3 regions of the Amycolatopsis lurida genome follow, and region 1 is predicted to be linked to each of the others. Evidence: riboswitches for the same ligand, from Rfam matches in the RefSeq annotation. Region 1 holds a riboswitch; each other region holds the start of a gene.

Evidence for each region. A riboswitch is a leader RNA that binds a small molecule or an ion and turns the genes downstream of it on or off. The one in region 1 is predicted to bind S-adenosylmethionine.
Region 2: it holds a riboswitch for S-adenosylmethionine, as region 1 does, so the genes downstream of both, BLW75_RS30185 (methionine ABC transporter ATP-binding protein) here and thrC (threonine synthase) in region 1, are expected to answer to the same signal.
Region 3: it holds a riboswitch for S-adenosylmethionine, as region 1 does, so the genes downstream of both, BLW75_RS38455 (aminotransferase class V-fold PLP-dependent enzyme) here and thrC (threonine synthase) in region 1, are expected to answer to the same signal.

The regions. Positions count from the first base shown of each region.
Region 1 is NZ_FNTA01000004.1:1,860,920-1,864,185, reverse strand. Features, by position in the region: gene BLW75_RS13900 (ComEC/Rec2 family competence protein) at 1-237, shown strand, start outside; gene thrC (threonine synthase) at 255-1,520, opposite strand; SAM riboswitch class I at 1,533-1,665, opposite strand; gene holA (DNA polymerase III subunit delta) at 1,801-2,784, shown strand; gene rpsT (30S ribosomal protein S20) at 2,836-3,096, opposite strand.
Region 2 is NZ_FNTA01000004.1:5,222,033-5,225,298, forward strand. Features, by position in the region: gene BLW75_RS30175 (GNAT family N-acetyltransferase) at 1-72, opposite strand, end outside; gene rsmA (16S rRNA (adenine(1518)-N(6)/adenine(1519)-N(6))-dimethyltransferase RsmA) at 113-949, shown strand; SAM riboswitch class I at 1,171-1,261, shown strand; gene BLW75_RS30185 (methionine ABC transporter ATP-binding protein) at 1,474-2,484, shown strand; gene BLW75_RS30190 (4-(cytidine 5'-diphospho)-2-C-methyl-D-erythritol kinase) at 2,605-3,266, shown strand, end outside.
Region 3 is NZ_FNTA01000004.1:7,052,285-7,055,550, reverse strand. Features, by position in the region: gene BLW75_RS38455 (aminotransferase class V-fold PLP-dependent enzyme) at 1-1,317, opposite strand, end outside; SAM riboswitch class IV at 1,350-1,464, opposite strand; gene BLW75_RS38450 (M23 family metallopeptidase) at 1,593-2,276, opposite strand; gene BLW75_RS38445 (potassium/proton antiporter) at 2,408-3,266, opposite strand, start outside.

The DNA.
Region 1 (3,266 bases):
GGAAGCCGTTACACTGCACCGGATTTTCTCAACGCCGTCGCGCCGCGCGCGGCATTGGTGAGCGTCGGCGCCGGAAACACCTACGGCCATCCGAACAAGTCCACTTTGGACAATCTGGTGGCCGTCGGCGCGTCGGTCGCGAGGACGGACACGGACGGCGACACCGCCGTCCTCGCTGACGCGCGAGGCCTCGCCCTGGTACGCCGGGGTGAGCCCCGCGGCCCGCCTCGTTCCTGAGGCGGGCCGCCGGGAACTCAGATGCCCAGAGCCTCGCGGACCGCGTCGGCCGAGGCGCTGACGGTGGCCTTGGGGCCGATCTTGTCCTCGACGGCGTCGAGGGTCTTGAGGCCGTCACCGGTGATCAGCAGGACGATCTCCTCGTCCGGGTTGAGCTTGCCGGTCTCGATGAGCTTCTTGGCCGTCGCGACGGTGACACCACCGGCGGTCTCGGTGAAGATCCCCTCGGTACGGGCGAGCAGCCGGATGCCTTCGACGACCTCTTCGTCGGTGACGTCTTCGATCGCGCCACCGGTGCGGTTGACGACGTCGAGGACGTAGGGGCCGTCGGCCGGGTTCCCGATCGCCAGCGACCGGGCGATCGTGTCCGGCTTGACCGGCTGGACGACGTCGTGCCCCGCGCGGAAGGCCGCCGAGACGGGGGAGCAGCCGGTGGCCTGCGCGCCGAACACCTTGTACGGCGTCTCGTCGACGAGGCCGAGTTGCCCGAACTCACGGAAACCCTTGTCCACCTTGGTGAGCTGTGAGCCGGAGGCGATCGGCACCACGATCTGGGAGGGAAGCCGCCAGCCGAGCTGCTCGGCGACCTCGAAGGCCAGCGTCTTGGAGCCTTCCGAGTAGTAGGGCCGGACGTTCACGTTGACGAACGCCCAGCTCTCCTGCTCGGCGGCGAGCTGGGTGGCGAGCCGGTTCACGTCGTCGTAGTTGCCGTCGACCGCGATCAGGTCACCGTCGTACACGGCGGTGGTCAGGATCTTGGCGCGTTCCAGGGTCTTCGGGATCAGCACGACCGACCGCCAGCCCGCACGGGCCGCCGCGGCGGCGACGGCGTTGGCCAGGTTGCCGGTCGAGGGACAGGCGAGCACGTCGAACCCGAACTCGCGTGCGGCGGCCAAAGCGACGGCGACCACGCGGTCCTTGAACGAATGAGTGGGGTTGCCGGTGTCGTCCTTGACCCAGACCTTCTTGACGCCCAAGGCTTTGGCGAGCCTGTCGGCCTGGATGAGCCGGGTGGCGCCGGGTTCGGTGTTGGGGATCTCTTCGACGTTCGAGGGAACGGGAAGGAGTTTCTTGTAGCGCCAGATGTTCTTCGGTCCGGCTTCGATGTCCTCGCGGCGCACGCGGCCGAAGTCGTAGGCGACTTCGAGCGGCGAGAAGTCCTCGGCGGAAACGAATTCGGGGGCGAGCGGCTGCCGGTGTCCCTCTTCCTTCGACACCAGTTCGACGGCCGGTCCGAGATCCGGGGTCTTGGTGGTGGAGGTCGTGCCGAGGGTTGCGGTCATCGCGAGGTTCCTTCCTCATCTGCCCCGCCATGGCGGGCCGGAATTGGCACCGTGTTCGTCAGCTATCCCGCGATCGCGGAATGACAGGCTGACGCCGGTTGCCGGGGCTTCATCGGGCCGTTCCCTCTGCCCCTCTGGATGAGCGGTATTCGATTGTCGGCACGCGTGTGCTCGCGTCGCCTCGCCAACACCGTACGACATGAGGCTCAGGTGGGGCCACCGTGCCCGCTACACATCACCGGACAAAGCACACGAGAGGAGGAGTGGCAGGATCGTCACCGTGACGACGCAAGGTTCCGCCCCATCGCCGCTGGTCCTGGTTCTCGGTGAGGAAGAGCTGCTGATCGAACGGGCGGTCCGCAGCGCCTCGGACGCGGCCAAGGCGGCCGATCCGACGGCGGATCTCACCCGGATCCGGGTGTCGGACCTCACAGTCCCGGCGCTCGCGGAAATGGTCAGCCCCTCGCTGTTCGCCGAGGGCAGGGTGATCGTCCTCGAATCCGCGCACGACATCTCGCAGGAGCTCGCGGACGGGGTGATGGCCTACGTCAAGGCGCCCGCCGACGGCATCGTGCTCGTCGTCGTGCACAGCGGGGGTGGCCGGAGCAAGGCCGCGAAGGGGCTCCCCGCCGCCTTGAAGAAGGCCGGTGCGGAGGTTGTCGAATGCCCGAAGCTGACCAAAGCCGCTGAGCGGGAATCCTTTGTCCGCAACGAGGTCCGCCGCGTCGGCGGGAAGATCGACGGTGCGGCCGTGCTCGCGCTGATCGACGCGGTCGGCTCGGACCTGCGTGAACTGTCGTCGGCCGCGACCCAGCTGGTCGCGGACGCCGGCGGAACGGTCGACGAGCAGGCGGTCCGGCGCTACCACCGGGGCCGCGCCGACGTGAACGGGTTCGCCGTCGCGGAGAAGGCCGTCGCCGGTGACAAGGCCGCCGCGCTGGAGTCGTTGCGCTGGGCGATGCAGCTTGGCGTACCGCACGTGCTGGTCGCGGACGCCCTCGCCGACGCCGTCCGGACGATCGCGCGGGTGTCCGGTGCCGGTCGCGGGAACCCGAACCAGATGGCGGGTGAGCTGGGGATGCCGCCGTGGAAGGTGCGCAAGGCGCAAGGGCAGGCCCGCGGCTGGGGCCAGGACGGGCTCGCCACCGCGATGCGGGTGGTCGCCCGGCTCAACGCCGAGGTCAAGGGAGTCGCGGCCAACCCGGAGTACGCGCTGGAGCGCGCCGTCCTGGAGGTCGTAGACGCCCACGGCACGAGCCGCTGAAACGGCGAAGGGCCCCGGCGACTCGCGTCGCCGGGGCCCTTCGCAAGCCGATCAGAGAGAGTTCGCGCGCTTCGCCAGCGCGGACTTCTTGTTGGCGGCCTGGTTGGCGTGGAGAACGCCCTTGGTCACGGCCTTGTCCAGCTTCTTGGCCGCGTCCTTCTGCAGTTCCAGGGCCTTGGCCTTGTCACCGGCGTCGGCGGCCTCACGGAACTTGCGGATCGCGGTCTTCACCGAGGACCGGATCGCCTGGTTGCGCTGACGCGCCTTCTCGTTGGTGGTGATGCGCTTGATCTGCGACTTGATGTTGGCCACGGGGGCGCTCCTCTTGAATCTCTCGGTGGTTTCACCGCCGCGCTGTGACCGGCCCTGCTGCTCGTGAGAGCGCGCGGGTTTCCTCCATGACGGAATGCCACACGACGGTGAAAGGCAAGCTTAACAGCCGTCCAGGGATGGCTCGCGGCCACCTGGGGACGGGTGCTTGA
Region 2 (3,266 bases), 3.4 Mb from region 1:
GAGCGGCCCGAGGTCGGACGGGCGCCAATCGCGCAGCCGGACTTTGTCTCCATCGAGTACGACGTCGTCCACCGGCCAATCGTGGCTTACCGGACATGGTTACGATCGTCGGGTGACTGAACTGCTCGGTCCTGCGGAAATCAGGGCGCTGGCGGCCGAGCTGGACGTACGTCCGACCAAGAAGCTCGGCCAGAACTTCGTGCACGATCCCAATACGGTGCGCCGCATCGTCGACCTCTCGAAGATCGGCGAAGGGGACGTCGTCCTGGAGGTCGGGCCGGGCCTCGGCTCGCTGACACTCGGACTGCTCGCGACCGGCGCCGAGGTCGTCGCGGTCGAAATCGATCCTGTGCTGGCGGAACGGCTGCCGAGCACCGTGGCCGAGCGAGGCGGGGCCGAAAGGCTGACGGTCGTCGGCGCGGACGCGTTGCGGATCACCGCGAACGACCTGCCGGCACGGCCGACGGCGCTCGTCGCGAACCTGCCGTATAACGTCGCCGTTCCCGTCGTGCTCCACCTGCTGGCCGAATTGCCGTCGCTGACCAGCGGCCTCGTAATGGTCCAGACCGAGGTCGCGGACAGGATGGCGGCGGGTCCGGGAAGCCGGACTTACGGCGTACCCAGCGTCAAGCTCGCCTGGTACGGAAAGACGCGCAAGGTCGCCGCGGTGCCCAGGGCGGTGTTCTGGCCGGTTCCGAACGTCGACTCCGCCTTGGTCGCGTTCGAACGGGGCGACGTGGTGTCGTCCGTGGAGCGGGAGCGGCTGTTCGCGGTCGTCGACGCCGCCTTCTCGCAACGGCGGAAGACCTTGCGGGCAGCGTTGGCGTCGTGGGCCGGTTCCGCCGAACGCGCGGGGGAACTACTCGAAAAGGCGGGTATCGACCCCAAAACCCGCGGGGAGCAGCTGGACGTCCACCAGTTCGCCCGGATCGCCGCGGCTGCCGGCTGACCACCCTGGCGCAGGTGACCGGGGCCGCGCGACTGCGTGGTTCCTCCCCTCGATTTGGCGCGGGCGAACCTTGTCTTAGCAGGCAGCGCGCCTGCCGGAGGTCGGATACGCCTGTCCGCGTCCCATAATATGGGCGGCCCATCCTGTATAATGGACGCGACCAGACGTGTGATCTGCGCCTACGCGCTTGCTTTCATCCAGTGGGATCGGTTTTACTCAGTAAGCCATCCCGAGCGACTGAGAGACCTGGCTCGCCGAAGTCGCAGCAACCACCCTCCACAGGGCAGGTGCTACAGCCAGGACCGATGGAGGCTGTGCCTAATGAACAGGGTCACCCACCCGCTCCTGCTGACCAGGCGACGTGTCGTCGATGAAGGTCGCCGCACGGTAAGTGCGTGTCGACGCTCCACCGTTACTGCCTGAGTTCATTCCCTTATCTCTGAATCCGTCCGTTTCCCGGACGGTTACTCGGTGACGGTTGGCGCGCTCGCAAGAAGCAGCGCCCCATGTGCATGGAGCCTTTCGTGATCACTGTTGAAAACCTGTCCAAATCCTTTCCCCTCAACGGAAATCCCGTCGTCGCACTGCGCGATGTGAGCGTGGACATCCAAGCAGGCTCGCTGTTCGGAGTCGTCGGTCCGGCGGGCTCCGGCAAATCGACCCTTGCTCGGTGCATCGGTCTTCAGGAGCGTCCCGACCGCGGTGTCGTCCGCCTCGACGGACTCAACACCGGAACCCTCGACGGACGCCGTCTCCGCGAAATCCGGCGCCAGGTCGGCGTGGTGAGCACCAAGCCGGAATTGCTCGCCGAACGCACCATCGCCGGCAACATTGCTTCGCCGCTCGAGCAGCTCGGCCTCGACGGGCCGCAGCGCCGCAACCGGGTCGGCAACCTGCTCGACCTGGTCGGGCTCACCCCCCGTGCGGGGCAGCGGCCGGGCGACCTGTCCGAGGGGCAGCTGCGCCGGGTGGCCATCGCCAAGGCACTGGCCGCCGGGCCGTCCGTGCTCCTGGCCGACGACCCGACCGCGGGCGTGCAGCCCGAGGAGTCCGGCGCGGTCCTGACCGTGCTCGACCGGGCGCGCGCCGAACTCGGTGTCACCGTGCTGCTCACCACACCCGACGCCGGCGTGGTCCGCCGTGTCTGCGACGACGTCGCGGTTCTGGAGGCCGGCGCGATCATCGAACGCGGAACCGTGCTCGACCTGGTCTCCGACCCCAACAGCCGGACCGCGCAGGCGCTGCTTCCCGCCATCGAAACCGGGCGGGCACAGGCCTCGAAGTACGACCGTGCGGTGGACGTAGTGCTCGTCGGCTTCGCCTCGGTCGGTGCGCTGCTGCCGGAGGCCGCCGGTCGCTTCGACGTCGAGCTCGCCACCATCGGGGGCGGTCTGACCCGGATCGGCGACACCCCGGTCGGCCGGTTCCGCCTCGGGGTGCGCGGTGAGCGCGCGGACGCCGCGCTCGCCTGGATCGCCGAACGTGGCGGCCACGTGACCCACCCGGTCCGCGGCCCGCAGGGCGTCGCCGCCTGATTTCTCCGCGAACGGGCCGTCCAGGACGAATTGCGTCCAAGGCGGCCCGTTCGCGTCTGCCCCTTCCATTCTCTTTCTCCTGATGGCAGCGCAAGTGGAGCGGCCACGTAGGCTTGACGCGTGCTCGCCGTCGTACCGCCCCCAGTGACCGTCAGGGTCCCCGCCAAGGTCAACCTGCACCTGTCGGTCGGAGATGTACGCCCGGACGGCTACCACGAGCTGGTGACCGTGTTCCAGGCGCTTTCCCTGACCGACGAGGTGACCGTCGCGGTCACCGAGGACCCCGGCGTCGAGGTCTACGGTGAAGGTGAAGGTTCCGTACCGACAGGAGCCAACAACCTGGCCTGGAAGGCAGCGCAGGCGTTGGCGGCCCACATCGGCAAGGCGGACGGCGAGTCCAAGGTCAGAGTCGTGTTGCGCAAAGGCATCCCGGTCGCGGGCGGGATGGCCGGTGGCAGTGCCGACGCGGCCGCGACCCTGGTGGGGCTCGCGTCGCTGTGGAAGCTCGACATCTCCCGGGACGAACTGGCGGGTATCGCCGCGAAACTCGGGAGCGATGTTCCTTTCGCGCTCTACGGCGGGACGGCGTTGGGCACCGGCCGAGGCGAGCAGCTGGTGCCTGTCCTGTCGAGGCACACCTTCCACTGGGTCCTGGCCTTCGACCAGCGTGGGCTTTCGACTCCGCGGGTGTTCGGCGAGCTGGACAAGTTGCGTGAAGAAGGCAGCCCACCGCGGATCGGCTCGCACACTCCGGTGGTGGAGGCGCTGGCATCCGGCGACCC
Region 3 (3,266 bases), 5.2 Mb from region 1:
CGGCACCCAGCGGCCTTCGGGCTTCTCGTACTGCCAGCGGGCACCGCGGGCGACGATCTGGCGCAGCGCCAGGACGATCCGGTCCACGTGCTCGGTGGTGCTGCCGAGGCCGAGGCTGACCCGCACGGCCTGCTGCCCCGTCGAACCGGCCACGGCGATCAGCCGTTTGGTCGCCACGTGTGCGCAGAACGCGCCGTCTCGCACGCCGATGCCGTATTCCGCGGACAGCACGGCGGCGAGCCAGCCCGGGTCGAAGCCGTCGACGACGAAGCTGAGCGTGCCGACCCGATCGACCGGCGCGTCGAACAGCCGCAGTTCGCCGAATCCGGGGATGGCGGCGAGACCGCGGCGCAGGCGCGCCAGCAGTTCCTCCTCGTGGGCGACGATCCCGTCCCAGTTCGCGGCCAGGGTTTCGCAGGCGACGCCGAGCGCGTAGACGCCGACGGTGTTGGGCGAACCGGCTTCGTGCCGCTCGGGGCCGGAATTCCAGACCACGCCGAGGTTTTCGGAGTCACGGTTGACGAGCTTCGTCGCGCCGCCACCGGCGAGGTACGGCTGAGCCGCACGCAGCCAGTCGGCTCGGCCGATCAGCGCGCCGGCCCCGAAAGGCGCGTACAGCTTGTGCCCCGAGAGCGCGACGTAATCGACGTCCAGTTCGCGCACCGAGATCTTCCGGTGCGGTGCGAGCTGCGCCGCGTCGAGCGCGATCCGGGCGCCGTGCCGCCGCGCGATGGCCGCGATCTCCTTGACGGGCAACAGTTCCCCGGTCACGTTGGACGCGCCGGTGAGCACGACGAGCCGCGGGCCCTGCGGGCAGTCCGCGAGCGCTTCGTCCACAGCGGACACCGCGGCGAGGCGGGTCCGAGGGGTTTCGATCCGGCGGACGTTCGGTCCCTTCCACGGCAGCAGCGCGGCGTGGTGCTCGGTGTCGAACACGACGACCGAGGTGTGTTTCGGCAGGCTGCGCGCGAGAAGGTTGAAGGAATCGGTGGTGTTGCGGGTGAACACGACGGTGTCGGTCGACCGCGCGTCGACGAAGTCACGCAGGATTCCGCGCGTACGCTCGTAAAGCTTGGTCGAGACCTGCGAAGCGAAGCCGGCGCCGCGGTGCACACTGGCGTACCAGGGCAGGAATTCGTCGACCGCGGCACGCACCTTGTCCAGGCAGGGAGCGCTCGCCGCGTGATCGAGGTTGGCGTATCCGATGTCGCCGCCGGTGACCAGCGGAACCCGGAGATCGGCGCACGCGACCGCCGGGATCCGGTGCGGGGCAACGTCTTCAGCGGGGGTGCTGGTGCGTTCGAGAGCGAGAGTCATCGTCATCCTCCGGGCCAGGGGACCCACCGAGGATCCCGCGCTTGCCCGTCGCACCACGCGACGAGCCAGGTCCTCACCCGGGGCACCCCACCGCGGAAGGAGGGTTGCCGGTCAGCTAGCCGGGGCTTGACGCTGACACTCGTGACCTACGGACGAAGTTAGCGGATGGGCGGCCGATCGAGCCAGCCCTTGTCCGCATCTTGAGACGCCGCTCACGTGCTCCGCAAGCGGGAAGAACCGCTGCCCGGCGCCGCGCCGCGCCGGGCAACGGCAGGTCAGACCCGGAATCGGCCGGGCAGCGGGACGGTCGCGCGGGAGGAGACCTCGGTCGCGGTGCCGGAGTACTGATCGGTGCCCGCGGTGAACTGCCAGCCGCCGAAGGTCTTGCCGTCGACGGCTTCGCCGTAGGCCTCGGCGACCTTGGTCGAGACCTCGTCGTAGGACAGGCCGTTCCAGTTGCCCGCGCCGACCCCGAAGTCGCGCGAGTCGCCGCCCTGCGCGGCGGCCGCGGGCAGGGTCCACAGGGTGAAGTGCACGTGGGCGCCGGTGCTGCGGCCACCACAGGGCAGCGCGTTGCCGGTCCGGCCGAGAGCGTCGCCCGGGGCGACCTTCTGGCCGTCGGTGACCGCGATGCCCTCCAGGTGGTAGTACCCGGTCCGCCAGCCGCCGTCGTGGTCGACGGTCACCCAGTCGCCGCCGGAACAGTGCTGGATCCGGACCGTGCCCGCCAGCGGGGCGCGAACGGTCTTGTCCCCGGGGCTGAAGTCGATGGCGTTCTTCACGCCGGAGGTGCCGTTGTCCGAGTGGATCCCCGCCGAGTAGACCGACTGGCCCGGCTCGAAGGGCAGCCCGAACGCGGGAAAGGCGCCGGCCGCGGAGGCGGCGGGAGCAGAGAGAACCACCCCGACGAGTGCGGCAGTGACCCCCAGACCAGCGAACCGCGCAGGAAGCTTCGTCACCTTGCGTACTCCTTACCCCGTGACACTCACCCATTCGATGGAGTCGATTGCGGGGAAAGTAATCCAAAAGGAGTACAAATGGGAAGAAGTTTCTGAGATCAACCGACGAACAGCTGGTGGCGGTTCGTGACCTACTGGCCGGATTCGCCCTTCCACCTGGCGAGACGGCCCGCGCGGTCAACGGCCCGCAGGCGTCGTTCGGCCGCGTCACGGGCTTCGGCGGTGGTCACGACGAGTAACTGGTCGTGCTCCTGAAGCCGGGTGTTCTTGTTCGGCGTGAAGCCGGAGCCGTCGCGGACGAGGAGGCTGATCGTCGCCCCCACCGGCAGGCGCAGCTCGGCCAGGTACACGCCGTGCATCTTCGATCCCTTGTGGATCCGGACCTGCAGGAGTTCCGCGCCCATCTCGTCGAGCGGCGCGGAGTCGACGTCGATCTCGTGCGCCTCGGCGTGCTGGGCCAGCCCGAGGATTCTCGCGAGCGGGGTCAGCGTGGCCCCTTGGAGCAGCGTCAACACGATGACCAGCACGAACACCGCGTCGACCAGCTCCTGCGCGCCCGGCACGCCGGACGACAGCGGGATCAACGCGAGCACGATCGGGACCGCCCCGCGCAGCCCGGCCCAGGACAGGAACACCTGTTCTCGCCAGGGGATCTTGAATGGCAGCGCCGACAGCAGTACCGACAGCGGGCGGGCGAGCAGCAGCACGACCGCGCCCGCGACCAGGCCCTGGACCAGGCTTTCGAAGATCCTGCTCGGCGAGGCGAACAGGCCGAGCAACACGAACAGGCCGATCTGCGCGAGCCAGCCGAGCCCTTCGGCGAAGGACAGCGTGTCCGAGCGGTGCGGCAGCTTCGAGTTCCCCAGCACCAGGGCCGCGACGTAGGTGGCGAGCAGGCCCGACGCGTGGGCGAGCTGCCCGCTCGAATACGCCACGACGCAGACCGCGACCGTGGCCAGCGGGTACAGACCGGTGGCGGGAAGCGCCGCC